4 regions of the Ewingella sp. S1.OA.A_B6 genome follow, and region 4 is predicted to be linked to each of the others. Evidence: predicted binding sites of a transcription regulator. Region 4 holds the regulator's gene; each other region holds the start of a gene.
What was found. The regulator PurR, encoded in region 4, represses purine synthesis genes. The targets are predictions, from matches to a motif close to CANGCAAACGTTTGCNTG.

Region 1 (8,012 bases), on a different contig from region 4:
CTGGCACCAGACTGGGGTCTCACCTAAATCAGCCCGATAGTCGCCAATGGCGGTGATGGCGGAATGTAAAAATGCGGACATGCTTAACTCTCCTGCAAAGGTTAACGCTGAATCTTTGTCTGATAGTCAGTCTAGTCTGGCTTTGTTCGAAGAGGGTAGGAGAATAGGTGTAAAAATGATGCTAAAAGAAGGCCGTTTTCTATTAATAACCTCGAAAGTTAATGACAGTGAAAACGGCCTTCGAACAAAAGCGCTTAGAAGTCGTATCTCAGACGTACCAGGTTCATGTCGCCACGGTCATCAGTAGTGGAGCTGAACACGTGTTCGTAATCAACGCGGAAGCCGTAGTCCATCTGAACGGACAGACCCAGGCCATTGTCGATACGTTGATAGTTACGACCCGTCACGTAAGTCAGACGGTCGCCCATGAAGTATGGCTGAACTGTTTTCACTGCGTACTGGTTGATTGGGAACGCGTAGCCCAGGAAGTATTCCAGACCGTAGGCGTCACCTGCGAAGTAGTTGTTATCCTTCTTGTTCTTGGTCGTCAGGAAGTTGTTGTAATAACCGCCGCCGAAGGATGCTGTCCAGTTGCCCGGTTTCCAGCTCAGTGCGGTACCTATGATGTTTTGGTCATAATTGGTGGAGCTGCGCTGACCCAGGTTTTTCATTTCTGCGTTGGTATAGTTGTACGCAGTACCCCATGTCAGGTCTTTGGTGATGTGGTAATCGACACCGACAGAGCCGCCGCCTTTACGTTTGTAACGCAGGCCGTCACCGGTCAGCAGATCGTTGTCGGAGAACAGATAAGAGGCGTAGACATCTGCGCTGCCAAAGGCATTTTTATATTTCAGCATCTTACGGGAGCGATAAGACCCATCGTAATCTCCGTTAACCCCGTTGCCTGACGCCTGGCCGAGCATGTCGTAATCCCAGATATCGGTTTTGGCACCGACCACATCGTAATACACACTGTTTTGCTGGCCGTAGGTCAGCTGACCGTAGGTTTTGCTTTTTAGACCGGTGTACAACTGGCGACGCGTGGTGTTGTGAGCGCCGTCTGCATAGTGATCATCCCAACTCATCAGAGCAGGGAAGTTCACGCCCAGTTCGTAGTAGCTGACCCAGCTGATATCATCAAAAAGAGAGTAATCAGCCGAGAAACGGAAACGTGAGCCGCCGTCAAAGCCGTTATTTTTATACGATCCCTTATCTTTATCACCGGTTTCCATATTCCATTGTGGACGAATACTCCCGCCCACTTTGAAATCCAGACGACTGAGCAAATCATAAGGCTGGGGATCTTGCTTAATCAGAGTGATTTCGGCGTGCGCAGCAAAAGATGCACAGCCAAAGAGCAGGCTGGCAGCAGCCCCCTGTGTAAATTTATTGAAGTTGGATTTCATCTATAGTTCTCTATACCAAAACTGCGTTGAACGTTAAAAACCATTGATAGCAATACGTTTTGGTATGTTTTTTTGTTATCCCCTTACATCAAGGTTAGGGGGGCCGACGCGCCCTGGCTTTCGCCATCTGGCGGGCTAAATTAAAATTTCGAAAGTTAAAATTAGCAAGCTACTTATTAACATGTTCATTAATTTAATCAAGATGAATTGTGGGTTAATTATGAAGGTTTACTGATTTAGATTGTGTAGAAGTATGGACTGCTGCTTTTATCAGCGATAGATGCGTAATAAAGGCTATAACGGCAGCGTAGCGGTGCCTGTTAAGAAATACAGCGCTTTACCGGTGCATTTCGCACATATAACTGCATAACTATGTGCGAATGGCACTTTTTTCCAAGTTGGTGTGATGTTAATCGATTGATAGAAATACTGATGAAAAGCAGGAGATATCATAATTTTCTAATCATCAATTGAATCCTCTGGCAGTGCTCAAGAGGAGCAGTTACTCTGACTTAATAGCCAGTCGGCAACATCATCAAATTAACAAGAGAAAGTGATATGAGTAATTCACAGATCCGCATGGCAATTGCGGGCGCGGGTGGTCGCATGGGCCGGCAGCTGATTCAGGCTGTTTCGCAGACTGAGGGAGTCGTACTTGGCGCGGTGCTTCAGCGCAAAGGATCGTCTCTGGTCGGCACCGATGCAGGAGAACTTGCCGGTGTGGGACGTCTCAATGTGAAGGTGAGCGACAGTCTGGATGACGTGGTGGGCGATTTCGACATTCTGATCGACTTTACCCGTCCGGAAGGCACGCTGGAATACCTTGAATTTTGTCAGAAACACCATAAAAGCATTGTTATCGGCACTACGGGCTTTGATGATGCGGGTAAGGCTGCAATCGCGCAGGCTGCAGAAGCGATTCCCGTTGTGTTTGCCGCAAATTTTAGCGTGGGTGTTAATGTTGTGCTCAAATTGCTCGAGAAAGCCGCCAAGGTTATGGGCGACTATGCTGATATCGAAATTGTTGAAGCTCACCATCGCCATAAAGTTGACGCACCTTCCGGCACCGCGCTGGCAATGGGCGAGGTGATCGCAGGTGCGCTGGGGCGTGATCTGAAAGAGTGTGCGGTGTATGCCCGTGAAGGCTATACCGGTGAGCGTGATCCGAAGTCTATTGGTTTTGCCACGATCAGAGCTGGCGACATCGTTGGTGAGCATACCGTGATGTTTGCTGATATTGGCGAGCGGGTTGAGATCACCCATAAGGCCTCCAGTCGGATGACTTTTGCGAATGGTGCAGTAAAAGCGTCTGTTTGGCTTTCATCGCAGAAAAATGGTCTTTATGACATGAAAGATGTGCTTGGATTGGATAATTTATAAGTTTTTTCATACCATTGTGATGTGGTTGTTTTGGTCATAACGTTTTGATAAAAGGGTGGTTCCTTGGCTGCCCTTTTCTTTTCTTTGTTTTTTATGACTATTTTGATTGGATTTTCAATTAAAATAGTCTTTTATGTGGCTTTACCTTCATTTTTCTGACCGTGACGGTGGAAAAATAACCACCAATTCTATCACCGCGATTAACATTTCGAATTTCCCCTCATTTATAAGACAAAGCCCTTCGCAAACGTTTACCATTGAAAGATAGCCTGCTCTTTTATGGCAGTGGACCCCCATTCCCACTGAGTTCAGCAAAATAGAGAGAAATAGTGGTGCTTTTGATGGACAAACCGAACTACCATCATTAGAATGCGCCCAATTTGCCAAAAATTGTCTTCGGGGATGATTTTTGCATTGATTTAGATCGGTTAATCTGAATTAATATGCAAATAATATGATTTATTATTCCTGGAGGATGCTTTGATAAAGTCAGCGCTATTGGTTCTGGAAGACGGAACCCAATTCCACGGTCGGGCCATCGGGGCAGAGGGTACGGCAGTGGGGGAAGTGGTCTTCAATACGTCGATGACCGGCTATCAAGAAATCCTTACTGATCCCTCCTATTCTCGCCAGATCGTCACCCTTACTTATCCCCATATCGGCAATGTCGGCACTAACGCCGCTGATGAAGAATCCCCCGCAGTACACGCTCAGGGCCTGGTTATCCGCGATTTACCCCTTATTGCCAGCAACTACCGCAGTACAGAAAATCTCTCGGATTACCTCAAACGCCACAACATTGTCGCTATCGCCGATATTGATACCCGCAAGCTGACCCGTCTGTTACGTGAAAAAGGCGCACAGAACGGCTGCATCATCGCGGGCGATTCACCGGATGCTGAACTGGCGCTGCAAAAAGCCAAAGCGTTCCCTGGCCTGAAAGGCATGGACCTGGCGAAAGAAGTGACGACGCAGGAAGCCTATAGTTGGCAACAAGGCAGTTGGACACTGGAAGGCGAATTACCGGAAGCGAAAACAGCAGAACAGCTGCCCTTCCACGTGGTGGCCTACGACTACGGCGCTAAGCGCAACATTCTACGCATGCTGGTGGATCGTGGCTGCCGCCTGACGGTGGTCCCGGCGCAGATGCCAGCAGAAGATGTTCTGAAGCTTAACCCGGACGGTATCTTCCTTTCTAACGGGCCGGGCGATCCGGAGCCGTGCGACTACGCTATTGCCGCCATCAAGACTTTCCTCGAAACGGATATCCCGGTGTTTGGTATTTGTCTGGGCCATCAGCTACTGGCACTGGCCAGCGGTGCCAGGACGTTGAAGATGAAACTCGGGCATCATGGCGGCAACCATCCGGTGAAAGATCTCGATAACAACGTGGTGATGATCACCGCGCAGAACCACGGTTTTGCGGTTGATGAACAAAACCTGCCGGGCAATTTACGGGTAACGCACAAGTCGTTGTTCGACCACACGGTTCAGGGTATTCATCGCACCGATAAAGCGGCGTTCAGCTTCCAGGGCCACCCTGAAGCCAGTCCGGGCCCGCACGATGCGGCACCGTTGTTCGATCACTTTATCGAACTGATTGAGCAATACCGTTCTAACGCCACTCTTGTCGGCAAATAATCAGGAGCAATAACGACATGCCAAAACGTACAGACATAAAAAGCATCCTGATCCTCGGCGCTGGCCCGATTGTTATCGGTCAAGCCTGTGAGTTCGACTATTCCGGTGCCCAGGCCTGTAAAGCCCTGCGTGAAGAGGGCTACCGCGTCATTCTGGTCAACTCCAATCCTGCCACCATCATGACTGACCCTGACATGGCTGATGCGACATATATCGAGCCAATCACCTGGGAAGTTGTGCGCAAAATTATCGAAAAAGAGCGCCCGGACGCCGTGCTGCCGACCATGGGCGGCCAGACCGCGCTGAACTGTGCGCTTGAGCTGGAACGTCAGGGTGTATTGGCTGAATTCGGCGTGACCATGATTGGTGCGACGGCAGACGCTATTGATAAAGCCGAAGACCGCCGCCGTTTCGACGTGGCGATGAAAAAAATCGGCCTCGACACTGCGCGCTCTGGTATTGCACATAATATGGAAGAAGCGCTGGCGGTTGCCGCTGACGTCGGCTTCCCATGCATCATTCGACCGTCATTCACTATGGGCGGCACCGGCGGCGGGATTGCGTATAACCGCGAGGAATTTGAAGAGATTTGCGAACGCGGTCTGGATCTTTCGCCAACCAAAGAGCTGCTGATTGATGAGTCGCTGATTGGCTGGAAAGAGTACGAGATGGAAGTGGTGCGTGATAAAAACGACAACTGCATCATCGTCTGCTCAATCGAAAACTTCGACGCCATGGGCATTCACACCGGTGACTCTATCACGGTGGCACCGGCGCAAACTCTGACCGACAAAGAATACCAAATCATGCGTAACGCCTCGATGGCGGTGCTGCGTGAGATCGGCGTAGAAACCGGTGGCTCTAACGTCCAGTTCTCGGTGAACCCGAAAGATGGCCGTCTGATTGTTATCGAAATGAACCCGCGCGTATCACGTTCTTCCGCGCTGGCCTCGAAAGCGACCGGTTTCCCGATTGCCAAAGTGGCAGCCAAACTGGCGGTAGGGTATACCCTCGACGAACTGATGAACGATATCACCGGTGGCAAAACACCGGCGTCGTTCGAACCGTCCATCGACTACGTTGTGACCAAAATTCCTCGCTTCAACTTCGAGAAATTCGCCGGTGCCAATGACCGTTTGACTACGCAGATGAAATCCGTCGGCGAAGTGATGGCAATTGGCCGCACGCAGCAGGAGTCACTGCAAAAAGCGTTACGCGGTCTTGAAGTGGGTGCCAGCGGTTTTGACCCAAAAGTTAGCCTGGATGACCCGGAAGCGCTGACTAAAATTCGTCGCGAGTTGAAAGAAGCCGGGGCCGAGCGTATCTGGTACATCGCCGATGCATTCCGTGCGGGCCTGTCCGTTGACGGTATTTTCAACCTGACCAACGTTGACCGCTGGTTCCTGGTGCAGATTGAAGAGTTGGTGAAACTGGAGAATGAGGTTGCCGAAGGTGGCTTCAAGATCCTCACGCCGGAATACCTGCGCATGCTCAAACGCAAAGGCTTTGCCGACCTGCGTCTGGCAACGCTGGTCGGTGTTTCTGAAAGCGAAGTGCGCAAACTGCGTCACAAATATAATCTTCATCCGGTCTACAAGCGTGTGGATACCTGTGCGGCGGAATTCTCAACTGATACCGCTTACATGTATTCGACCTATGAAGAAGAGTGCGAATCCAACCCCACCAACGACAAGCCAAAAATTATGGTGCTGGGCGGTGGTCCTAACCGTATCGGCCAGGGTATTGAGTTCGACTACTGCTGCGTACACGCCTCACTGGCGCTGCGCGAAGACGGTTACGAAACTATTATGGTCAACTGTAACCCGGAAACCGTGTCTACCGATTACGACACCTCCGACCGTCTGTACTTCGAATCCGTGACGCTGGAAGACGTACTGGAAATCGTGCGCATCGAACAGCCGAAAGGTGTGATCGTGCAGTACGGTGGTCAGACGCCATTGAAACTGGCCCGTGAGCTGGAAGCCGCAGGCGTGCCGATCATCGGTACCAGCCCGGATGCTATTGACCGCGCCGAAGACCGCGAACGTTTCCAGCAGGCGGTTCACCGTCTGGGCCTGAAACAACCGGCTAACGCTACCGTTTCAACCATAGAACAAGCGGTTGAGAAAGCGGCTGGCCTCGGTTACCCGCTGGTAGTGCGACCTTCTTATGTGCTGGGTGGCCGCGCGATGGAAATCGTCTATGACGATATCGACCTGCGCCGTTACTTCCAGAACGCCGTGAGTGTGTCCAACGATGCGCCGGTGCTGCTGGACCGTTTCCTTGACGACGCTATAGAAGTGGACGTCGATGCTATCTGCGACGGTGAACGCGTGCTGATTGGCGGCATTATGGAGCACATCGAGCAGGCTGGCGTTCACTCCGGTGATTCCGCCTGTTCTCTACCGTGCTACACGCTGAGCAAAGAAATCCAGGACGTGATGCGTCAACAGGTTGAGAAACTGGCGTTTGAGCTTTGCGTTCGCGGTCTGATGAACGTGCAGTTCGCGGTGAAGAACAATGAAGTCTACCTGATTGAAGTTAACCCACGTGCCGCACGTACTGTACCCTTCGTCTCTAAGGCTACTGGCGTACCTTTGGCCAAAGTAGCAGCCCGCGTGATGGCAGGTCAGACACTGGCTCAGCAGGGTATTACCGAAGAAGTGATCCCGCCTTACTACTCTGTTAAAGAAGTGGTTCTGCCCTTCAACAAATTCCCTGGCGTTGACCCAATCTTAGGGCCAGAAATGCGCTCTACCGGGGAAGTGATGGGCGTTGGCCGCACCTTCGCAGAAGCCTTCGCCAAAGCGCAGCTGGGTAGTCAGTCAGGCATGAAGAAAACAGGGCGCGCCCTGCTTTCAGTCCGTGATGGCGACAAAGCCCGCGTGGTGGATTTGGCCGCTAAACTGCTGAAACGTGGTTTCGAGCTGGATGCGACTCATGGCACCGCCGTGGTACTGGGCGAGGCAGGGATTAACCCGCGGCTGGTCAATAAAGTGCATGAAGGTCGACCACACATTCAGGACCGTATTAAAAACGGTGAGTATGTGTATATCGTCAACACGACGGCTGGCCGTCAGGCGATTGAAGATTCCAAACTGATTCGCCGCAGCGCCCTGCAGTACAAAGTACATTATGACACCACGCTGAATGGTGGCTTTGCCACCGCGATGGCGCTCTCTTCTGATCCGACTGAACAAGTGACGTCGGTGCAGGAGATGCACGCCAAAATCAAGGGCTGATGGCATAATTGACCGCTCAGGTCAGGACAAAAGGCGTGGCGCAAGCTGCGCCTTTTTCACTTTATGCGTCCCTCGTTACCAGAAAGCAGAAAGTTGCGTATGCTGAAGTGAATGAAATAAAACAAGAGACCTGCATGATCCTAATAATTTACGCCCATCCCTATCCGCGTCACTCGCGCGCTAATCAGGGATTGCTCTCAGCCGTGAAAGATCTGCCCCATGTTGAAGTCCGTTCGCTGTACGATCTCTATCCTGATTTCAATATTGATGTTGATGCCGAACAGAAGGCGGTTGAACGGGCCGATCTGGTGGTGTTCCAGCATCCGATTCAATGGTATGGCTT
Region 2 (8,012 bases), on a different contig from region 4:
TGGAAATTTACAGCCCGTTGGCACACCGTTTGGGTATTCACCACTTGAAAATCGAGCTTGAAGAGCTGGGTTTTGAAGCACTCTATCCGAACCGTTATCGCGTCATTAAAGAAGTGGTGAAAGCCGCGCGTGGTAACCGTAAGGAAATGATCCATAAGATTCTTTCTGAAATCGAGGGGCGTCTAACCGAGGCAGGAATTCAGTGCCGGGTCAGTGGCCGGGAAAAACACCTCTATTCGATTTACTGCAAGATGCACTTAAAAGAGCAACGTTTCCATTCAATCATGGATATCTACGCTTTCCGGGTCATCGTTAAAGAACTCGACACCTGCTATCGCGTATTGGGTCAGGCTCACAGCTTGTATAAACCACGCCCGGGCAGAGTTAAAGATTATATTGCCATTCCAAAAGCCAACGGCTATCAGTCTCTGCACACCTCCCTTATCGGGCCGCACGGCGTTCCGGTAGAGGTTCAAATACGTACTGAAGACATGGATCAGATGGCAGAAATGGGGGTTGCCGCGCATTGGGCCTATAAAGAGAATGGCGAGAACAGCACGACGGCGCAAATTCGCGCGCAGCGTTGGTTACAAAGTTTACTGGAGCTGCAACAAAGCGCAGGGAACTCATTCGAATTTATCGAGAGCGTTAAGTCCGACCTGTTCCCGGATGAAATCTACGTCTTCACGCCGGAAGGCCGTATTGTTGAACTGCCGGCCGGTGCCACACCTGTAGACTTCGCTTACGCCGTGCACACTGACATCGGTCATGCCTGCGTCGGTGCACGCGTTGACCGCCAGCCTTATCCGCTGTCGCAGCCACTGACCAGCGGTCAGACTATCGAAATAATTACCGCGCCGGGCGCCCGTCCGAATGCGGCCTGGCTTAATTTTGTAGTGAGCTCACGCGCACGTGCCAAAATTCGCCAGATGCTCAAGAATCTAAAACGTGATGACTCCGTTTCTCTTGGGCGTCGTTTACTCAATCATGCCTTGGGCAGTGGCAAGAAAATATCGGATCTTCCACCAGAAAATATCAAGAATGAACTGGACCGCATGAAGCTCGCCAGCATGGATGACCTGCTGGCAGAAATTGGTCTGGGAAATGCCATGAGCATAGTTGTCGCCAAAAATCTGATGGGTGACCAATCGTCCATGGCAACCAGCGGAACGCGTAATCTGCCCATTAAAGGTGCAGATGGCGTGCTGATCACTTTTGCCAAATGTTGCCGCCCTATTCCTGGTGACCCGATTATTGCCCACATCAGCCCAGGCAAAGGTCTGGTTGTTCACCACGAGTCCTGCCGTAATATCCGCGGCTATCAGAAAGAGCCTGAAAAATTCATGGCGGTCGACTGGGATGACCAAGAGACGGATCAAGAGTTTATCGCTGAAATTAAAGTCGACATGTTCAATCATCAAGGCGCGCTGGCGAATTTAACGGCAGCGATTAACGCAGCACAGTCTAATATTCAGAGCCTGAGTACTGAAGAGAAAGACGGCCGTGTTTACAGCGCCTTTATTCGCCTGACCACCCGCGACCGTGTACATCTGGCAAATATCATGCGGAAAATTCGTATCATGCCGGATGTCATTAAAGTCAGCCGTAACCGAAACTAAATGTTATGACACCTGAGCGTTATGCGCGCATCTGTGAAATGCTCGCAGCCCGGCAACCTGACCTGACGGTTTGCATGGAAGAAGTGCACAAACCGCATAACATTGCTGCTGTCATTCGCACAGCTGACGCCGTTGGTGTTCATGAGGTTCATGCCATCTGGCCTTCAAGCCGCATGCGTACTTTAGTCTCTTCGGCGGCCGGCAGTAACAGCTGGGTTCAAGTCAAAACACATCAAACGATTCAGGATGCCGTTGCCAAAATGAAGGCGAAAGGCATGCAGATACTCGCAACGCATCTGTCTGACAAAGCTGTCGACTTTCGCACCATCGATTACACCCGTCCTACCTGTATTTTACTCGGACAAGAAAAGACCGGTATTACACTTGAAGCACTGGCACTGGCTGACAGCGATATTGTTATTCCCATGGCCGGTATGGTTCAGTCGCTCAACGTCTCCGTGGCATCTGCACTCATTTTGTATGAAGCACAGCGCCAGCGCGAGAATGCCGGGATGTATCAACGTCAGATAAGCCCTCTTAGCCAGAAAGAGCAACAACGGCTGCTGTTTGATGGCGGCTATCCAGTATTGTCAAATGTGGCAAAACGCAAAAAATTACCCCGTCCCTTGATCGATGAAACCGGGCAAATTATTGCTGATGACCTGTGGTGGGCCGCTATGCAAATGACGGTTAAAAGATGAAGGGCCGCCTGCTCGACGCCATCCCGCTCACGTCACTTTCAGGCGTTGGAGCCAGTCAGGCAGAGAAGCTCGCAAAACTCGGCCTCGAAACTATTCAGGATCTCCTGCTCCACCTCCCTCTGCGTTATGAAGATCGCACACGTCTCTACGCTATCAATGATTTGCTGCCTGGTATTTTCGCCACAGTAGAAGGCGAAGTGCTGCGTAGTGATATCAGTTTTGGCCGCCGCCGCATGATGACCTGCCAGATCAGTGACGGCACAGGTATCGTTACGTTACGCTTCTTCAACTTCAATGCCGCGATGAAAAACAGTCTGGCAACCGGGCGTCGTGTGACCGCCTATGGCGAGATCAAACGCGGAACGCTGGGAGCAGAGATAATTCACCCGGAATATCGTATTCAGGGAGAAAATAGTGAAGTTGTTCTGCAGGAGTCTTTAACGCCGGTCTACCCCACCACCGAAGGGATACGCCAGGCGACGCTGCGCAAGCTGACCGATCAGGCGCTCGCACTGCTTGATACCGTCCCTATCGCAGAACTTCTTCCAGAAGAACTGAGTCAGTCGCTCATTTCACTGCCCAAAGCCCTGCATCTATTGCACCGCCCACCTCCTGATATTCAGCTTGCTGATCTTGAAAAGGGCCAACATCCGGCGCAACGCAGACTGATCATGGAAGAGCTGCTGGCACATAATCTGAGTATGCTGGCCGTACGCGCTGGCACTCAAAGCTATAAAGCGCTACCACTACAGCACGATGACCGCCTTAAGGACTCGTTCTTAGCATTGCTGCCGTTCAGTCCGACCGGTGCACAGCAGCGAGTTGTGGCCGAAATAGAACAGGATCTGGCCAAAAACTATCCGATGATGCGTCTGGTCCAGGGGGATGTGGGTTCAGGCAAGACGCTGGTTGCCGCATTAGCCGCACTGTGCGCTATTGCACAGGGTAAGCAGGTCGGTCTGATGGCGCCTACCGAACTTCTGGCAGAGCAGCATGCGAATAACTTCCGTCAGTGGTTTGAACCGCTAGGCATACAGGTCGGTTGGTTGGCCGGTAAGCAAAAAGGCAAAGCACGACAGGCACAACAAGAGGCGATTGCCAGTGGTCAGGTTTCTATGGTGGTGGGTACACATGCCATTTTTCAGGAACAAGTTCTTTTTTCCTCACTTGCTCTGGTGATTATCGATGAACAACACCGGTTTGGCGTCCACCAGCGCCTGGCATTATGGGAGAAGGGAAAACAACAAGGTTTCCACCCACATCAGTTAATTATGACGGCAACGCCGATCCCGCGAACACTGGCCATGACGGCCTATGCCGACCTTGATACCTCCGTGATTGATGAACTGCCACCAGGCAGAACGCCGGTGACCACCGTCGCGATCCCTGACACCCGCCGCAGCGATATTATCGCCAGAGTGAAGAGCGCCTGTGAGCAGGAGAATCGTCAGGCTTACTGGGTCTGTACACTTATCGAAGAGTCGGAAATGCTGGAAGCTCAGGCAGCGGAAGCGACCTGGGAAGGGCTGAAAGTTGCCCTGCCTGAACTTAAAATCGGTTTGGTTCATGGCCGGATGAAGGCTCAGGAAAAACTGGCAGTGATGCAAGCCTTCAAACAGGGTGAAGTACAGTTACTGGTCGCCACCACGGTAATAGAAGTGGGCGTGGATGTACCAAATGCCAGCCTGATGATCATCGAAAATCCGGAACGTCTCGGGCTTGCTCAGTTGCACCAACTGCGTGGCCGTGTCGGGCGCGGTGCCATCGCTTCACACTGCGTCCTGTTATATAAAACGCCACTTAGCAAAACAGCACAAAAACGTTTGCAGGTCCTGCGAGACAGTAATGACGGATTTGTTATTGCGCAGCAGGATTTAGAGATCCGTGGCCCGGGAGAATTACTGGGAACGCGCCAGACGGGCAGCGCCGAATTTAAAGTTGCGGATTTACTGCGTGACCAGGCGATGATCCCAGAAGTGCAACGAATTGCACGCTATCTGCAACAGCACTTCCCCCAACACTCCCATGCATTGATCGAACGCTGGTTACCGGAGCGTGTACGGTATACCAACGCCTGATTTCATTTGCCTTGTTATGTGCCTTCCCTGGCACTCAATCTCATCATGCAATGGCAGGGAATACCGGCAATAACAAGAATAATTTGATGACTATCGCGTTGGCGATATCAATAAAGAATGCGCCAACCATTGGCACCACTAAAAAGGCCAGATGCGATGGCCCAAAACGGTTGGTAATGGCCTGCATATTGGCGATTGCCGTTGGTGTCGCCCCCAGCCCGAAGCCACAGTGCCCCGCAGCCAGTACTGCCGCATCATAGTTTTTCCCCATCACCCGGTAAGTCACAAAGATGGCATACAGCGCCATCGCCATCGCCTGTACGCCCAGAATAGCTACCATTGGCAATGCCAGTGAGGCCATTTCCCAAAGCTTTAGGCTCATCAGTGCCATCGCCAGAAACAGTGACAGACTGACGTTACCCAGCACAGATACCGCACGATCAAATACCCGGTAAAAACCCAGCCATGCCAGCATATTGCTGAGGATAACCCCGACAAAAAGCACACAAACAAAGGTCGGAATTTCGAAAGCAGAGCCCTGTAAGAAAGTCGAAACGTGAGTGCCGGCCATCAGGCAGATAGCAATGAGTGCGATGGTTTCCACCATCACCAAAGGCGTGATCATCCGGCCAATCGTTGGCTTCTCAAACGCACTCGGGTCTACAGCATCATCCGGCGAACCGTCGGGTGTTGAGGAGTGACTGACCAGATAACGTGCAACCGGCCCGCCAATAATACCACCCAGCACCAAGCCAAAAGTTGCACAGGCCATAGCAACTTCCGTAGCATTTTCAAAGCCGTATCTTTCGCTGAATAATTTACTCCAGGCAGCGCCTGTCCCATGTCCACCCGATAAAGTTATTGAACCTGCCAGCAGTCCCATCAGCGGGTCGAGTCCGAGCAATTTTGCCATGCCAATGCCAATCGCATTTTGCAGTAGCAATAATCCCAGGACAACCAACACCAGTAAGAACAGAGATTTGCCGCCGGAACGCAAACTGGCAAGATTAGCGTTTAGCCCAATGGTGGCGAAGAAGGCCAGCATCAGCGGCTCTTTAAGCGACATATCAAAAGTGACTTCCCAACTGAAAAACTGATTGCCCAGCAGCAACAGTAAAGCAACCAGTAAACCGCCCGCTACAGGTTCTGGAATTGTGTATTTCTTAAATATTGAAATAGTCTGGACGCATTTACGTCCTAACAGGAGTACCAGCGTTGCGGCAACTAACGTGCCGTAGGTATCAAGATGAATCATTCAAGTCCTCCATTTTAAAAAAATCCAATAATATTATTAAGTTATAATAATCCCAGTTCTCTGATATTTTTCAGATACGGGATTAGAAGTCAGATAGCCAACTCAACGCAAGAAAAACAGCCCAGTTATGCTTGTCAAATTAAAATTAACGGTAGAATAGGCCGACAAAGCAAACGATTGCTTTTATTCTTATTTTCATTAAAAATGCCCGCTTTGCAGCTTAATGGATGCCCAAATCATGAGTACGCAATCCGCCGAGCCAGATACTCAGCGCCCTGACCTTTCCCGCACACCCAACAGTGAATTGATTTATCGTCTTGAGGATCGCCCTCCCCTGCCACAGACCCTGTTTGCGGCCTGTCAGCACTTACTGGCGATGTTTGTCGCGGTGATCACTCCCGCCCTCTTGATTTGCCAGGCTCTTGGGCTTCCGGCTCAGGACACTCAGCACATCATCAGCATGTCGCTGTTCGCTTCAGGGCTGGCTTCTATATTGCAGATTAAAACCTGGGGTCCGGTGGGTTCAGGTCTGCTGTCGATTCAGGGCACCAGTTTTAACTTTGTGGCTCCGCTGATCATGGGGGGCATGGCGCTAAAAAATGGTGGGGCGGATGTTCCAACCATGATGGCAGCCCTCTTCGGCACATTAATGGTCGCCTCCTGCACTGAGATTATTCTGTCGCGTTTCTTGCATCTGGCGCGCCGCATTATTACCCCGTTAGTTTCAGGTATTGTGGTGATGATCATCGGCTTGTCATTGATTCAGGTCGGGCTGACCTCCATCGGTGGCGGTTATGCCGCCATGAGTGACCATAGCTTTGGTGCGCCCAAAAATCTGATACTCGCTGCGATAGTTCTTGTGGTGATCATTCTGCTCAACCGGCAGAAAAATGCTTATCTGCGCGTCGCATCGCTGGTGATCGCGATGGCGGTAGGTTATCTGGCTGCATGGATGATGGGAATGCTGCCCACCACTACACCCGTAACACAGACCCACTGGATAACGCTGCCAACCCCGCTGTATTACGGGCTGGGTTTTGACTGGAATCTGCTTATTCCACTGATGTTGATTTTCATGGTGACCTCGCTTGAGACGATTGGTGATATCACCGCGACCTCGGATGTCTCCGAGCAGCCGGTAAGTGGCCCGCTCTATATGAAACGTATTAAAGGTGGTGTGCTGGCGAATGGATTGAACTCAATGCTTTCGGCAGTATTTAACACCTTCCCTAATTCCTGCTTCGGCCAGAACAATGGTGTCATTCAGCTGACCGGCGTTGCCAGTCGTTATGTGGGTTTCGTGGTTGCACTGATGCTGATCGTCCTTGGTCTGTTTCCCGCGGTGGCAGGATTGGTTCAGCACATTCCGGAGCCGGTATTGGGTGGCGCGACCATTGTGATGTTCGGTACCATCGCCGCCTCAGGCGTACGCATTGTGTCGCGTGAACGCCTTAATCGTCGTGCAATTATGATCATGGCATTATCACTGGCCGTCGGGATGGGCGTTTCACAGCAACCCCTGATCCTGCAATTTGCACCTGACTGGCTCAAAACCCTGCTTTCATCTGGAATCGCGGCCGGAGGTATCACAGCCATTGTGTTGAACCTCATTTTTCCTCACGAAAAATAAACTTCCGCTGTAACCCCGGCAAATGCGACGAAAGGTCCGGAACCCTCGCCGCATTTTATTGCCTCTGTCGTGCTAACCTATTGAGAAAGGCCGCTGTTTACGGCATAAACAGAGTATTCTTTCCCCTTTCCCGACGGATATGGATTCAGACGATGAAATTTATCGGCAAAATTTTACTGACACTCCTTCTACTGTTGGTGCTGGCATTTGTACTGCTTTATGTCGTGTTGCAGACTCGCTGGGCCGCAGGCCAGCTTAGCCAGTGGATGAGCAATAACAGCAATTACCGCCTCTCAGTCGAAAAAATTGATCATACCTGGTCCAACCCTGGCCGCATAACGCTGAACCGCGTGAAACTGGGGCAGAAAAATCAGCCCGATGTTCTAAATGCCGCCCAGGTAAATCTGGATTTGAGTTGGCGCCAGATAACCGAACCCCGTTTCTTTGACCGTATCGTATTAGTTAGCGGGCAGCTCAGTCTCAATCCTTCCACATTAAATATCCCTATTCAGGCGAACACACTCCAGCTAAGTAAAATGGCACTCACAGGTGATGCCGATAGCTGGGTGGTCGACGGCCAACAGATAAATGCTGGCATTTATCCATGGCAGCCAAAGGCCGGTCATCTGCTGGGTGAGAATACGGAATTCCAGCTTAGCGCTGCATTTTTGAGCATCAATGGCATTCCCGCAGAGAACGTGCTGGTGCAAGGTCAGATCAATAATAACC
Region 3 (8,012 bases), on a different contig from region 4:
CGGCAACCAAGTCATTGATGAATGCGCCGTCAATTTTTAGCTCGCTGGCGGGCAGCCGCTTCAGGTACAACAGGCTGGAGTAGCCGGTGCCGAAGTCATCAATAGAGGCCCTAACCCCGTATTCAGTCAACTGCTCGAGGATTGCCACGCTGGTATCTGGATCACGCATCGCAGTAGTTTCGGTCACTTCGAGCGTCAACATTTGCGGCGGAATATGATGCCGCTCGATGGTTGCGATCACCATCGCTACCAAATTGACCTGTTCAAACTGTAAAGCCGACAGATTCACCGCCACTGTCCAACTGCTGTGGCCGGATAGATGCCAGATGCGCAGTTGGCGGCACGCTTCGTTAATCACCCATTCGCCAATGGAAATAATCAGACCCGTTTTCTCGGCCGTCGGCAGGAAAACATCTGGGCTGAGCATGACCCCGTGGCGCTCCCAGCGTAACAGTGCTTCGAACCCAGTCACCGGGCCGTGCGGGGCGACAAATTTGGGCTGATAGTGCAGACGTAATTCGTCACGTTCGACCGCCATGCGTAAATCGTTCAATAACTGCAACTGGTCTTGCGCATTGGCATTCATCGATGGCTGGAAGAAGCTGTAGCCGTTGCGTCCCGAATTCTTGGTGTGATACATCGCGGCATCGGCATTGAGCATCAGTTCGCGCTCATCTTTACCATCCCCCGGATAGACGGCAATCCCGATGCTGACTGAAACCAGCAACTCATAACGCGAGATCTGAAAAGGTTTGGCAATCAGATGCACCAATTTATCAGCCAGCGTAGCGGCGTCATCGGGTTCTGCTATTTCTAACAACAGTACAAACTCATCACCCCCCAGGCGTGCCAATGTATCTTCCGGACGCACCTCTTCACGCACTCTCTCAGCAACAGCGAGTAATAACTGGTCACCCACGTGGTGGCCAAAAGCATCGTTTACTGCCTTGAAACCGTCGAGGTCGAGAAACAGCAGGGCAAATAGAGAATCACCGCGCCCAGCTTTCTGAAAAGCCTGACTCAGGCGGTCTTCCAGCAACAGACGGTTAGGCAGTTTAGTCAGATTGTCGTGCAGCGCCAGTTGCGTTAGTTCACGGTTAGCTTGTGCAAGCGAAGAGGCCAACACCGAGGTACGCGCCTGCAACCGACCGTCGAGCACAGAAATGATCAGCGTGATGGCCAAAACGGCCAGCGTTACCACAATCACCAGCAGCGCCAGCCATTGATTACTTACGCCGGAATTTGCAGCCATGCTGTGGCTACCTTTGAGGAAATTAGCTGCGGCCATGCCGATGTAATGCATACCGACAATTGCTGTGCCCATAACGACCGCAGCACCCGCGCGCAGCATTTTGATGTTAGGTGACTGCTGGCGCAGGTGAAACGCCATCCAGAGCGCTGTGCCGGAAGCGGCTATCGCTACTACCACCGACAGTGCAACCCAGCCGATGCTGTAACTGATGCCGGGCATCATGCGCATAGCAGCCATGCCGGTGTAATGCATGGCCGCAATACCGCCGCCCATTAACAATGCGCCGAACAGCAGACTTTGGGTGGGCAGACGCTCATGACAAACCAGCCATAGGGCAAAGGCAGAAGAGACGATGGCGATCACCATAGAAAACAGGGTGATCAGTGGGTCGTAACCCATTGAAACCGGAATGCTGAAGGCCAGCATTCCGATAAAGTGCATCGACCAGATGCCGATACCCATGGAAAGGGCGCCGCCCGCCAGCCAGAATCTGGAAGCCTTTCCTTGTGTGGTTGCCACTCGTCCAGCCATATCGAGTGCGGTATAAGAAGCCAGCATGGCAACGATGAAAGAAAATAAAATAAGCACAGCATTGTAATCACTGGAAAGCATGCAAGACTCCACATATTAAAGTGCTTATATAAATGGTTAATTTTAGTGCGGTGATGATGGCATTAACTAATAATAAAGGCTAATGAATTAGTGGAAATTCATTAAATTTACTTAAGTTTAAGGGGGGCAGGATTTACAGGGAATTGAACCACCATACATTATTAAGACCTAATAAAAATAGGTTTTTTTTAATATAAAATACAGCCCTGAGGGTATCGACTATAGTTAATTATAAATCAACCTTATCAGTTAGGAGCAGAATGCATGATCACGGTTCATCATTTAAATAATTCGCGCTCACAGAGAATTCTGTGGATGCTGGAAGAGTTGGAAATTCCGTACCAAATACAACGATATCAACGTGATGAAAAAACCATGCTGGCGCCGGATTCTTTGAAGAAAGTGCACCCTTTGGGGAAATCACCCATTCTGGTGGATAACGATCTGACACTGGCTGAGTCAGGTGCCATCATCGAATATCTGCAAGAGGCTTATGACGCACAAGGCAACCTTAAGCCAACTGACCATTTTGCACGGCAGGCATACCGTTATTGGTTACACTATGCCGAAGGTTCGCTGATGCCAATTTTGGTGATGAAGTTAATCTTCGGACGTCTCGGTAAACCGCCAATGCCTTGGCTTATTCGTCCGATTGCCGGAGCGATTGGTAAAGGTGTACAGCAAAATTATTTGGATAAACAACTCGCCACCCATGGCGCCTATCTCGAAAAACATCTTGCCGACAGTACCTGGTTTGCGGGCAGTGATTTTAGCGCGGCGGATATTCAGATGAGTTTCCCGATTGAGGCTATGGTATCCCGTGGCGGGCTGGATAAATATCCGCATGTCAGCCGCTGGCTGTCGACTATTCAGGCGCGCCCCGCCTATCAGAAAGCGCTGGAGCAGGGCGGCCCCTACCATATTGGGAGTTAGCGGATAGACCCTCCATCCTTCAAGTTGAAGATGTGTTGGCTGCGTTGACTCACCCGAATAAGATCTTTTGACACTATATATTATGTTTTACCGGCGTTTTTATTACCCTGTAAGTTGTTCCGGTGAAACATCAGTGAAACCTATTATCTCTTCAGTACTGTTTCTCTATTATTGGATTTGCGTTGGAGATAACCCGCCGTGTTTATTGGACATGGCGCTTAACTTGTACAATATCGCTTAACCCTGCCTGAACGCCGTCTTTTTCGCCTGCCCGTATTGCCTAAATATCAGACAAAATAAATTTGTGCACAACCCACTTTTCTGGCAAAAAACTAAAAATACCGGGTTTGCACAAATTTCCGGGCGATATGCTTTTTTAATGAACAAATAAGACCAATTTGTCGTGAACAGGAGTTGAAAAGAGAGGGTTAATGGCTGGATAATCGTTTGCTTTGCAGTTCCCGTGGTTTTTATTTCCGCCTTACGCGATGAGAGTTAAACGTTTGCCTTGGTTTTGTGGCCTGTTTGTCAGCAGCATTTCACCGGGTAGGGAAGCGAACGTGACGAAACGGTTTCGTAATGACCACGCAGGCTTTTCAGCAAGACACTTCAGAGGGTTTCACATGTCTAGTCAACACAGCCAAACGGGCGGCACCGCTGCGCGAACGGGTTCGCTTGATGCTTTTTTTAAAATCTCTGCCCGCGGCAGTAATGTTCGTCAGGAGATCATTGCAGGTCTGACGACGTTTCTGGCTATGGTTTATTCCGTTATTGTTGTCCCGGCCATGTTGGGTAAAGCTGGTTTTTCACCCAGCGCGGTCTTTGTCTCGACCTGTTTAGTGGCAGGTTTAGGTTCTTTATTAATGGGGCTGTGGGCTAACCTGCCGCTGGCAATTGGCTGTGCTATCTCGCTGACGGCATTTACCGCCTTTAGTCTGGTACTGGGCCAGCACATCAGTGTACCCGTTGCATTGGGTGCGGTCTTCCTGATGGGGGTACTGTTTACCATCATCTCAGTAACCGGTATCCGCTCATGGATATTACGTAATTTACCGATGGGCGTTGCGCACGGTACCGGCATTGGTATCGGCCTGTTCCTGCTGCTGATTGCTGCCAACGGTGTCGGTCTGGTGATCAAAAACCCTCTCGATGGCCTGCCAGTGACGCTTGGCGCATTCACCTCTTTCCCGGTAATTATGACGCTGCTCGGTCTGTCAGTTATCTTCGGTCTGGAAAAACTGCGTGTTCCCGGCGGTATTCTGCTGGTGATCATCGCCATTTCCATCATTGGCCTGATTTTTGATCCAACGGTGAAGTATCAGGGCCTGTTCGCCATGCCGTCGCTGTCTGACGCCAATGGCCATTCTGTCCTGTTTAATCTCGACATTATGGGCGCGCTGAAGATGGCCGTGCTGCCAAGCGTACTGGCGCTGGTCATGACGGCCGTGTTTGACGCCACTGGCACGATTCGCGCCGTTGCCGGTCAGGCTAACTTGCTCGACAAAGAGGGTCAGATCATCAGCGGTGGTAAAGCGCTGACGTCTGACTCCCTCAGCAGCATACTGGCCGGCTTGGTCGGTGCTGCACCGGCGGCGGTGTATATTGAATCTGCTGCGGGTACGGCGGCAGGGGGCAAGACAGGCCTGACGGCAACCGTGGTGGGTGTATTGTTCCTGTTGATGCTTTTCTTGTCACCACTCTCTTATCTGGTCCCGGCTTACGCTACGGCACCGGCGCTGATGTATGTCGGACTGCTGATGCTGAGCAACGTCACCAAACTGGATTTCGATGACTTTGTTGATGCGATGTCTGGCCTGCTGTGTGCCGTATTTATTGTGCTGACCTGCAATATTGTGACCGGTATTATGCTGGGCTTTAGTGCGCTGGTTATCGGCCGCATCTTCTCCGGCGAATGGCGTAAGCTGAACGTTGGCACCGTGATCATCGCGGTGGCATTAGTGGCGTTCTACGCAGGTGGATGGGCTATTTAAGATTTTTTTGGCGAAAAAATGTAACGCTTTTTAGAATCAAAACCTTGGGTTGCCACCCAAATTGGCCTTAAGTTCAAAGCCAAAACCTTGGGTTGCCACCCAAACTGGCCTTAGGGGCGGCCAATCGCCGCCGCCCCTAAGAACCCCGGGCTCTTTTAAAAACAGCAGCTGCGCTGGTCACAATGGCCGTGTTTCAGGCGCAGCTGTTATAGCCGCAAACTCCGCCGCTGCGCGGTCCTCTCCGTTCGGGCTTCAACCCGCGCAAACCCCCGCGCGGTTTTGCGCCTCTCCCTCGACGTCGTTTTGAACGCGGCCGAGGCTTTGTTAAATTCAAAACCGGGGCTATTTTTATCTTTTAAAAAGTACGGGGCGCATTCAAAAATGCCGCTGAATGAGAGGTGAGAAACGGCGAGCGGGTTTATTGCGAGCTGGTCCGAACCCGAAATGAAGGTACCGCAACGCGGCGGTATTTTGCGGCTATAACAGCAGCAGCTGAAACACGACCATCCCGATTCAGCGATAGCGCGCAGTTAAAAAACGCAGGAGTTCCAAGAGGAGGCACGTTTATGCCTCCTTTTGGGCCAGTTTGGGCGGCAGCCCAAGGTCTTGACGTTAAAAGCCAGTTTGGTCGGTGTGGGCCGACGCCCACGGTTTTGAATTTAAAAAGCAAGTTCGGAGCGCAATCCGAAACCCGCCGATTTGGGCGGCAGCCCAAGGTCTCGACGTTGAATTTGAAAGTGTCCCTGTGGCCCCGAACAGCACGCTCTGATTTAAAAATTCCCCTTTTTTGATCTACTATTCCCCAAGTCTGTGTCAGACCCCGTCTGATTGAAATCATAAAAATAAGAGTCTAAGGAAAGCATGGAAATCTTCTTTACTATTCTGATTCTGATTCTGGTGGTGTCGCTCTCCGGTATCGTGAGCAGAATGTTGCCATTTCAAATTCCACTCCCTCTCATGCAAATCATCGTCGGGGCTTTGTTGGCCTGGCCGAATTTTGGCTTGCACGTGGATTTCGACCCTGAGCTGTTTTTAGTTCTTTTCATTCCGCCGCTGCTGTTTGCCGATGGCTGGAAAACCCCGACCCGCGAATTTTTACGGCACGGGCGCGAAATAATCGGGCTGGCGCTGGTACTGGTGCTGCTCACCGTTGTCGGTATCGGTTATCTGATTTATATGATGGTGCCCAATATCCCATTGGTCGCTGCTTTTGCGCTGGCGGCGGTGCTCTCTCCTACCGATGCCGTGGCGCTCGGCGGAATTGTCGGCAAAGGACGTATTCCTAAGTCGATCATGGGCGTGCTGGAAGGTGAGGCGCTAATGAATGACGCGTCTGGTCTGGTGTCGCTGAAATTTGCTATCGCCGTGGCGATGGGCACCATGATTTTCACCGTCGGCGGTGCTTCGGTCGAGTTTCTTAAAGTGGCTATTGGCGGCCTGATGGCCGGTGTGGCAGTGACCTGGTTGTACAGTAAATCGTTGCGCATTATGAGCCGCTGGAGCGGGGATGATCCGGCGACGCAAATCGTCTTTCTGTTGCTACTGCCATTTGCCTCATATTTGATTGCCGAACATATTGGTGTGTCCGGCATTCTGGCGGCCGTAGCTGCCGGTATGACCATCAGCCAGTCCGGCATTATCCGTAATGCCCCCTTGGCGATGCGCCTGCGTGCTAACAGCGTATGGGCGATGCTGGAGTTTGTATTCAACGGGATGGTGTTTATCCTGCTTGGCTTGCAATTGCCGGGCATTCTTGAGAACTCGCTTGCTCAGGCTACCCATGATCCGTCGATTGTCACCTGGCACCTATTTGCTGATGTCGGCATTATTTACTTTGCGTTGCTGCTGCTGCGTTTTACCTGGCTATGGGTGATGAAAAATTTCAGCAACCGTTTCATGAAAAAGAAACCGTTGCTGTTTGGCAGCTACAGTACTCGTGAACTGTGGGTAGCTTCGTTCGCTGGGGTGCGCGGAGCGATAACCCTGGCGGGTGTGCTCTCTATTCCCTTGTTTCTGACCGATGGCACCGCTTTCCCGTCGCGTTATCAACTGGTGTTCCTGGCGACCGGCGTGATCTTGTTCTCGCTGATTGCCGGCGTGATTGCGCTGCCGTTCCTGCTCAAAGGTGTAGTGATCGCCGACGGTTCGGCATCCCGAGAAGAGGAGCGGATGGCGAAGTCGATTGCCGCCGAAGTGGCGATTGAAAGTCTGCATAAAATGGAGGAACGACTCGCGGCGGATGCCGAAGAGAATATCGATGAGCAGGCGCTAAAAGAGATCAGTTCGCGGGTGATAGGCACATTGCGACGGCGAACGGCCAATAAGGATGATATAGAAACTGCGCTTAAGCTGGAAAACCTCGAACGTCGCTTCCGCCTGACTGCCCTGCGTGCAGAGCGTGGCGAGCTTTATCACCTGCGCGCCACCCAGAAAATCAGTAATGAAACGCTGCAAAAGCTGCTGCATGACCTCGATTTACTCGAAGCGCTATTAGCAGAAAAGGAAGTGTGATCGTCTTTCATTAATGCTTCGGGCACCGCGGGTGATGGGCGGCTTTTGGAAAAGCTTTTAAAACTGTTTATTCAATTTCAATTTCAAGTTCAAGTTCAAGTTCAAGGTCGTGGGCTCCGGCCCACGCCGGGTTAAGGGGATTGAAACGAATCCCCTTAACAATCCCGCGTTTTTTTATGAGACTTCCGCAGCTACGCTGGTCACAATGGCTGTGTTTCAGTCACCGCTGTTATAGCCGCAAAAGGCCGCCGCTTGCGCGGTGCCCTCACTTCAGGTTCGGACCCGCTCGAAAAAAACTCTCGCCGTTTCTCACCATTTGTTCGGCGTCATTTTTGAATGCGGCCTGGACATTTTAAAAATTAACACCGTTCTGCTTTTGAACTTGAATGCGAACCATACTTTTTTTAAAAAAATACATAGATCTGGTTTTGAATTTAGCAAAGCCTCGGCGATAGGCGCCTCTTGAGGCCAGTTTGGGAGGCTAGTCCAAGGTATTGAATTTGAAAGGCAGTTAAAAGCATTAGTGGGCCGCCGCCCACACCATTAGCGCGTTAATGGATCACCTGTGACAGAAATTCTCTGGTCCTCGCAGATTTAGGATTTGCAAAGAACTCCACCGGTGGCGCTTCTTCCACGATCTCCCCGCGGTCCATAAAGATCACCCGGTCGGCGACAGTACGGGCAAAGCCCATCTCGTGCGTTACGCACAGCAT
Region 4 (8,012 bases):
GCTCGCTTACTGTCCCGGTCCCGCCGGCCGTTGCGGCAGCGACCCTGTATTCGCTCTGGTTGGGTGCTTCCCTGCTGGCGAAAGTCAAACGTTCAGTGACGCCACTGGCAGCTGCATTGGAAAGTGTTGAAATGCTGCTGCAACCGCCAGACAAGGCGGGCTGAAGAACTTCCAGAACGTGACATATTGATTGATCGCACATGACTTATTGATCAATAACTTGTTGATCAATAACTGTGGGTTGAAAGTTTGTTACTCGAAAATTTGTTAATCCAATCCGTATCAGAACCGCGTTTGTTTGGTTATATATTTTCACCACGACCAGACCGACCAGTCTATTAACCAGGAGTTTTAGAAAATGACTAAGCTTTTCACCCCGATTGTTGTCGGTAATAAAACCTTACCGAATCGCGTATTTATGGCACCACTTACCCGTCTGCGTAGCATTGAGCCGGGCGATATTCCAACCCCTCTGATGGGTGAATATTATGCACAGCGTCATAGTTCAGGTCTGATTATCACTGAAGCGACCCAGATCTCTTTCCAGGCGAAAGGCTATGCAGGCGCGCCAGGATTACATACTCCCGAACAGATCGCGGCATGGAAAAAAATCGTTGCGGGCGTCCATCAGAAAGAAGGTCACATCGCGGTACAGCTTTGGCACACGGGACGTATTTCACACAACAGCGTGCAACCGGACAATCAGACACCGGTCTCTTCGTCGGCCATCAATCCGAATACTCGCACCAGCCTGCGTGATGAGCAAGGCAACGCCGTTCGCGAGGACTGCCCTACGCCACGCGCTCTGGAATTGAGTGAAATTCCGGGCATCATCAATGACTTCCGCCAGGCCGCTGCAAATTCTCGTGTTGCTGATTTTGATTATATTGAAATCCATGCCGCACACGGCTATCTGTTGCACCAGTTCTTGTCCCCGGCATCAAACGTGCGTAACGACATCTACGGCGGCAGCATCGAAAACCGTACCCGTCTGACCCTGGAAGTGGTTGATGCATCCATTGCTGAAATCGGTGCAGATCGCGTGGGTATTCGTATTTCTCCACTCGGCCCGTTCAACGGTCTGGACAACGGTGAAGATCAGGAGCAAGCCGCACTGTATCTGCTCGATGAATTGAACAAACGCAAACTGGCTTACCTGCATATTTCCGAGCCAGACTGGGCAGGTGGTAAGCCTTATTTAGAATCCTTCCGCGCAGCAATTCGTGCCCATTATCAAGGTGTGATTGTCGGTGCGGGTGCGTACACCCCTGAGAAAGCCGAAGAGTTGCTCGCAAAAGGGTATATTGATGCCGTTGCCTTTGGACGCAGCTATATTGCCAATCCGGACTTGGTTGAACGTCTGAAAAGCCGTGCCTCGCTGAATGAACCAAAAGCTGATTTCTTCTACGGCGGCGGCGCACGGGGCTACACCGATTACCCAACGCTGTAAGATTGCCATTATCAGGTGAGAGGGGACTATCCAAGTCCTGCTAATGCGGTAGCCGTACCCTTCGGCTGCCGCGTTTTTTGCCTGTGCAGTGACAATCAGTTAGTCTGTGATTCATTACTTACCCCCGCAATCAGAGGACATTATGCGCTTACTTCATACCATGCTCCGCGTCGGCGACCTACAACGCTCAATCAAGTTCTACACTGATGTTCTCGGTATGCGCCTGCTACGTACCAGCGAAAATACCGAATACAAATACTCACTGGCATTCGTGGGTTATACCGATGAAAGCGAAGGCGCAGTTATCGAACTGACCTATAACTGGGATGTTGGCAGCTACGATCTGGGGACTGCTTATGGACATATCGCTTTGGGTGTTGATAACGTGGCGCAGACTTGCGAAGACATTCGTAAAGCGGGTGGAAACGTGACCCGTGAAGCTGGTCCGGTGAAAGGCGGCTCTACTGTTATCGCTTTTGTTGAGGATCCAGACGGCTATAAAATCGAACTGATCGAATCTAAACATGCCGGTCGGGGTCTGGGAAAATAATCCTATTTCTACATCAAGGGCGCCAGAGCGCTCTTTTTCTTGCCCTTTTCCCACCGGCACCCTGTAACCTCCGCAAAAATTTGTCATAATGCGCGCTGAATTCGATAAAGATAAGAAACTGATGGCCGAAAATAGTGACACTAATGCCCTGAGAGGCCGTTTTCGTGGTTTTTACCCAGTAGTTATCGATGTAGAAACTGCAGGATTTAACGCAAAGACTGATGCGCTGCTGGAAATTGCCGCAATCAGTCTGAAAATGAATGACGATGGCTGGCTGGAAACCGACGAAACGTTGCATTTCCACGTTGAGCCTTTTGAAGGATCGATTTTAGTGCCGGAAGCTCTGGCCTTTAACGGTATCGATCCTACTAATCCCCTGCGAGGGGCAGTAAGCGAGTACGATGCTCTGCACGCTATTTTCAAAGCCATCCGTAAAGGAATGAAAGAACAAAACTGCAACCGGGCGATCATCGTTGCGCATAATGCCAACTTCGATCACAGCTTTTTGATGGCGGCGGCGGAACGCGCTGGACTAAAACGCAACCCGTTCCACCCCTTTGCCACTTTTGATACAGCGGCACTAAGCGGGTTAGTACTCGGTCAGACCGTACTGGCTAAAGCCTGTATTAGTGCGGGCATGGTCTTCGACAGCAGCCAGGCACATTCGGCGTTGTATGATACCGAACAGACCGCGGAACTATTTTGTGAGCTGGTGAACCGCTGGAAGCGCCTTGGTGGCTGGCCGTTGCCTGTCAACGTAGACGACGAAGAGAGCCAAACTGCCGACAGCGAAGAGTAGTTATTGGCTGGAAACAGAAAATTTCTTAAAAAAAAGAGCGTCTCGTCATGAGCCGCTCTTTTTATTGCTTCCTGGCACCTGCGGGCAGATTTTATTCTGGCTGCGGCTCTTCAGAAGATTTGTACTTCTCTGCCGTTTCCTTGATCAGCGTCTGCAACTCACCGCGCTGATACATTTCAATCACGATGTCGCAACCACCGACCAGTTCACCATCCACCCACAATTGCGGGAAGGTTGGCCAGTTGGCGTACTTAGGCATTTCCGCGCGAATATCCGGGTTTTGCAAGATATCAACGTAAGCAAAACGTTCGCCACAGGCAGAAAGCGCCTGAACGGCCTGAGCCGAAAAACCGCAGCTTGGCAGCTTGGGTGAGCCTTTCATGTAAAGAAGAATTGGGTTTTCGGAAACCTGCTTCTGAATTTTTTCTATGGTAGTCGTGGTCATTTATTGCTTCCTCAAGCCAAAACTGGCTGTCACGGTCATTACTCATTGATGCGCTGGGCGCTGTCTGGAAATGTGCGCCATTTGTCGCTTAACATTTGTCACCTAACGTCTATTGTAACGATGGAGAGCTTTGGATAAAAACGCCATTTTTTACAGGGTCTTTTAATCGATATCGTTTTAACTGTTTTGTTTCGTCACTTTTTTATAAAAGTGCCTAGCGGCTCGCAATAATAAACATTCATTCAGAATAACATTTTTGACCGTTGAGTTTAACTCTCTTATGACAGAGTGAGTCTGATCAGAGTACATCTTCAACGCTCTGAAATAAGATGGTTTTTAGAACTAAAGATGCCTATTTTTACAGCATTTAAAATGCTATTAACTTTTTCTCACAATATGATCTAAAATCGAAGCAATTCGTGCTGTTTTATCGGGTTCTTTTAGGTAATACTCTGACATCTCTGATGTTTAACCTTGGGCCAATATTGGTAACGACGCCATGCGTTTATTGTTTACGCTTTCTGTGCTGCTCTTTACCCAGCTATTTCTAAATCTGGCGTATGCATCGCCACATACTAATGTTGCCGCTGAACAACGAAAAAGCCATGTCAGTCAGGCCAAGCCTGACGATCGACGAAAGCGCAAAGCCGTTGCCCGAAGCAGCAAAAAGTCCAAGTCAGAGCCGGTAGTAAAAGAAAAGAAAGCAAAAGTTAAAGAAGCGAAAAAAATCACCAGCACCAAACTCGTTCGCCATCAGCGCTCGGTAAATAAAAACGTCAAAACGACGAAGAATGAAGTAATAGCGAAGAAAGGAAGCCGAACGATAGCAAAAAATGAGACCAGTAAAAAAGCCTATGGTCGCCATCGAAAAACCAAGGGCTTACTCGCGAAAGAGAGTAAACCAATCGCATTAAGCGCTGCACATAAAAAAAGATATCAACATGCGCAACAGACTGCGATGACCAAGCTGATGCATCAGGTCGGCAAACCCTATCGCTGGGGTGGAACCTCACCGAATACCGGTTTCGATTGCAGTGGTTTAGTGTATTACGCGTACAAAGATCTGATTCGTATCAAAATGCCTCGTACTGCCAACGAAATGTACCATCTTCGTGATGCGGCACCGGTCAAACGTGGCGAGCTGGAAAGTGGCGATTTAGTCTTCTTTAGAATTAATAATCGCGGTGCGGCAGATCACGTAGGTGTTTATGTTGGCAACGGTAAATTCATTCAGTCTCCGCGTACAGGTGAAGAGATCAAAATCACCTCACTGGGCCAAGATTACTGGCAAAATCACTACGTAGGAGCGCGTCGGGTTATGACGCCTAAAACGATTCGTTAAGTCAGTGGTTACGCTAATCAGCGATGAATAGCATTTAACGAAACGTTTATGAAACTTCAGACTGCAAAATAAAAGGGCGTTTCCTGTAACAGGAATCGCCCTTTTATTTTGTTTTTCACTCACCACGTATAAAGTGCAACTACTTCAGTTCATTACTGCTGTAAAACTGAAAGCAACAATCACTGCCAGTGCGCCGACCACAGTAATGAGAGCAAATTTCAAATTGGTATCCATTAAAACCCCTTTCGGATCAAATGTGGCTTTATCATAAGCCATACAGTTTGTGTGCCAACGCATTTTCTCACAGTTTTGTTTTAAAATCTCGTGATCATCCTCCAGGTTATAAAGACTTTTTACTTCCCCTTTAGTCAGATATAAGAGAAAATTAGCGGTTACCACGCTGCGTGCGGGTAGATTCATTCCGATGCTCTTTTCAGACGGTTGTACTTCTCTGAAAAACCCACCAAAGATTTGACTGCTCATCCACACTTCAGCAGTCAAATCCACGCAGGCAAACGATTAACATAATGCTAACGTGCTGAAGCACGTTAGACAGGAGTCATTCTTTTCATGGCAACGATAAAAGATGTCGCAAAACGGGCTGGCGTTTCCACCACAACCGTGTCGCACGTCATCAATAAAACACGTTTCGTCGCCGAAGAAACTAAAGCCGCCGTGCAGGTTGCGATTAAAGAACTGCACTATTCACCCAGCGCGGTGGCGCGTAGCCTCAAGGTCAACAACACTAAATCCATCGGTTTGCTCGCGACATCCAGCGAAGCACCCTATTTTGCCGAAGTGATCGAAGCGGTTGAGAACAGTTGCTATGCCAAAGGCTACACGCTGATTTTGTGTAACTCGCACAACAATCTCGATAAGCAGCAGGCGTATCTGTCGATGCTGGCACAAAAGCGTGTGGATGGTCTGTTGGTGATGTGCGCAGAGTATCCTGATGCCCTGCTCGACATGCTCGAAGAGTACCGTTCGATTCCGATGGTCGTGATGGACTGGGGCGAAGCGCGCAAAAACTTTACCGACAGCATTATTGATAATGCCTTTGCAGGCGGTTATATGGCCGGGCGCTATCTGATTGAGCGCGGCCATCGTGATATTGGCGTGATCCCAGGACAACTGGCCCGTAACACCGGTGGTGGCCGTTTCCAGGGCTTCGTTAAAGCACTGAACGAGGCCAATATTCCGCTACGTGAAGAGTGGGTGGTTCAGGGCGACTTTGAGCCGGAGTCCGGCTACCAGGCAATGCACAAAATTCTGATGCAGAAGCAGCGTCCGACGGCAGTATTCTGCGGGGGGGACGTCATGGCTATGGGTGCTATTTGCGCTGCCGATGAAATGGGCCTGCGGGTGCCCCAGGATATTTCTGTGATCGGGTATGATAACGTGCGCAATGCCCGCTATTTTTCTCCCGCACTCACCACTATCCATCAGCCAAAAGAGCGTCTGGGCGAGATGGCATTTACGATGCTGCTGGATCGCATTATCAGCAAGCGTGAAGAGTCGCAAACCATCGAAGTTCATCCAAAACTGATTGAGCGTCGCTCAGTAGCCGATGGACCTTACCGCGATTATCGCCGTTAGTTCCGATCATTTCGGCTCTTCCAACCCGTAACACCTGCACTTTTGCAGGTGTTTTTAATTGCGCAACCACTCCTGATTGAGGGTTGCCGTATCGCCCAGGTAATCCAGAAGCCATGCAAGAGATGGAGACTGATTACTTTGGTCCCAGGTCAGGCAACAGGCACTCTCAGGAAAAGCGGTTGCCAGCGTCAACACGCTGAGTTTCTGTTGCACTATCCATGTTTCAACCAGATGCACAGGCATCATACCCACACACAGACCTTCACGCAGGCAGTCCATGGCGCAGGTCCAGTCGGGAACCACTAAGCGGCGCTGATTATCCAGCGTCCAGGTATCCCGCTTAGGTAGGTTCCGCGAGGTGTCTTCAATGCACAGAGCCGGATAAGCGCGGAGTTGCTCGTCAATAAGTGGCGCTGTCAATGCCGCCAGAGGATGACCCGGGCTGACGACACAGTGCCAGTCCATAAAACCCATATCCCGAAAGCTGAAACGTCCGCCGGTGGGGACGGCGCGCGTTGCACCGATGGCCACATCCGCACGCCCATCCACCAAGGCATCCCACACGCCGTTAAACACTTCTGAGTGGATAATCAACTCGGTATCGGGAAAGGTTCGATAGAAATCAGTAATAAGACGCCTTAATCGGTCCGGTTTGACAATGCGGTCTACCGCGACATTTAGCTGCCCTCGCCAACCATTGGCAACTTGTTGGCATTGACGCCGCGTGGCTATCATTTTTTTGATAAGCAGGCGCGCCTCTTCAACGAAAACTTGACCTGCGGCAGTCAGTTCCACATCGCGATGACGCCTTTCAAACAGCGGCACGGCCAGCCACTGCTCCAATTGACGAACGGTATAGCTGACAGCAGAAGGCACTCGGTGCAGCTCTTGTGCCGCAGCGCTAAAACTTCCTGTACGCGCCACTGCATCGACCACTTCCAGTGAATATTCTGACCACATACTCTCCCGCCCCTTCTGCTTTCAATTTTTTTGATACAAGAGCGCAAATATTAACGTTTCACAAGGGGCAAGCCAACCTATTACACTGCGCGCCTGAGACTTCCTGCACGTTGTGCCGCTACTGATTTATTTTCGCGTAACAAACATCGCATAAAAAAGAGAAATTCATGAAACCCTCCTTCGGATTTATGCTCTACCTCGCCGGGTTGAGTATGTTGGGCTTTTTAGCCACAGATATGTACCTTCCAGCTTTCAGCACCATGCAAACCACGCTGGTCACCACGCCCGGACTAATCAGTGCCAGCCTAAGTATTTTTCTTGGTGGCTTTGCCATCGGTCAACTGCTGTGGGGGCCGCTGTCTGACAAACTCGGGCGCAGACCTGTGCTTATCGCTGGCCTGACGCTTTTCGCGCTCGGTTGTCTGGGAATGATATGGGTGGAAAATATCTATCTGCTGCTGGCACTGCGCTTTCTGCAGGCTATTGGCGTGTGTGCAGCAGCCGTAAGCTGGCAAGCACTGGTTATTGACCGCTACTCTGCCGACGTCGCCAAACGTACTTTTGCGACCATTATGCCGTTGGTCGCATTATCCCCTGCCCTTGCACCCCTTATCGGCGCATGGGTATTGAACCACTTTGACTGGGAAGCCATTTTCGCCCTGCTGCTGGCCATTGGTGTTCTGCTGTTAATTTTCTCTTTCCGCATTCGCGAAACTCAAAAATCTGCCGTTGGCCAAAAGGCCGACCGGATCAGCTTTTTCAAACTTTTAGCTTCATACGTGTTCAGCGGTAACGTACTTATTTATGCTGCTTGCTCGGCAGGATTTTTCGCCTGGCTGACCGGTTCGCCCTTTATTCTCAGCGACATGG

Region 1: a site for PurR is predicted at 3,027-3,044, ahead of carA (glutamine-hydrolyzing carbamoyl-phosphate synthase small subunit). Genes of this name have one in related genera too.
Region 2: a site for PurR is predicted at 5,820-5,837, ahead of gltS (sodium/glutamate symporter). Genes of this name have one in related genera too.
Region 3: a site for PurR is predicted at 3,290-3,307, ahead of ACMV8I_RS12710 (NCS2 family permease). Genes of this name have one in related genera too.

What each region holds. Positions count from the first base shown of each region.
Region 1 is NZ_JBLJFK010000004.1:138,326-146,337, reverse strand. Features, by position in the region: gene ACMV8I_RS11780 (SMP-30/gluconolactonase/LRE family protein) at 1-81, opposite strand, end outside; gene ACMV8I_RS11775 (porin) at 255-1,406, opposite strand; gene dapB (4-hydroxy-tetrahydrodipicolinate reductase) at 1,965-2,786, shown strand; gene carA (glutamine-hydrolyzing carbamoyl-phosphate synthase small subunit) at 3,267-4,427, shown strand; gene carB (carbamoyl-phosphate synthase large subunit) at 4,445-7,669, shown strand; gene kefF (glutathione-regulated potassium-efflux system oxidoreductase KefF) at 7,804-8,012, shown strand, end outside.
Region 2 is NZ_JBLJFK010000012.1:21,383-29,394, reverse strand. Features, by position in the region: gene spoT (bifunctional GTP diphosphokinase/guanosine-3',5'-bis pyrophosphate 3'-pyrophosphohydrolase) at 1-1,619, shown strand, start outside; gene trmH (tRNA (guanosine(18)-2'-O)-methyltransferase TrmH) at 1,625-2,320, shown strand; gene recG (ATP-dependent DNA helicase RecG) at 2,317-4,398, shown strand; gene gltS (sodium/glutamate symporter) at 4,442-5,653, opposite strand; gene ACMV8I_RS17615 (uracil-xanthine permease family protein) at 5,892-7,283, shown strand; gene ACMV8I_RS17610 (AsmA family protein) at 7,436-8,012, shown strand, end outside.
Region 3 is NZ_JBLJFK010000005.1:65,574-73,585, forward strand. Features, by position in the region: gene ACMV8I_RS12700 (putative bifunctional diguanylate cyclase/phosphodiesterase) at 1-1,864, opposite strand, end outside; gene ACMV8I_RS12705 (glutathione S-transferase family protein) at 2,129-2,797, shown strand; gene ACMV8I_RS12710 (NCS2 family permease) at 3,421-4,788, shown strand; gene ACMV8I_RS12715 (Na+/H+ antiporter) at 5,650-7,299, shown strand; gene ACMV8I_RS12720 (amino acid ABC transporter ATP-binding protein) at 7,851-8,012, opposite strand, start outside.
Region 4 is NZ_JBLJFK010000001.1:765,764-773,775, reverse strand. Features, by position in the region: gene ACMV8I_RS03805 (TetR/AcrR family transcriptional regulator) at 1-164, shown strand, start outside; gene ACMV8I_RS03800 (alkene reductase) at 359-1,450, shown strand; gene gloA (lactoylglutathione lyase) at 1,593-2,000, shown strand; gene rnt (ribonuclease T) at 2,089-2,799, shown strand; gene ACMV8I_RS03785 (Grx4 family monothiol glutaredoxin) at 2,891-3,244, opposite strand; gene ACMV8I_RS03780 (C40 family peptidase) at 3,744-4,586, shown strand; gene cydH (cytochrome bd-I oxidase subunit CydH) at 4,731-5,069, opposite strand; gene purR (HTH-type transcriptional repressor PurR) at 5,157-6,182, shown strand; gene punR (DNA-binding transcriptional activator PunR) at 6,237-7,142, opposite strand; gene punC (purine nucleoside transporter PunC) at 7,310-8,012, shown strand, end outside.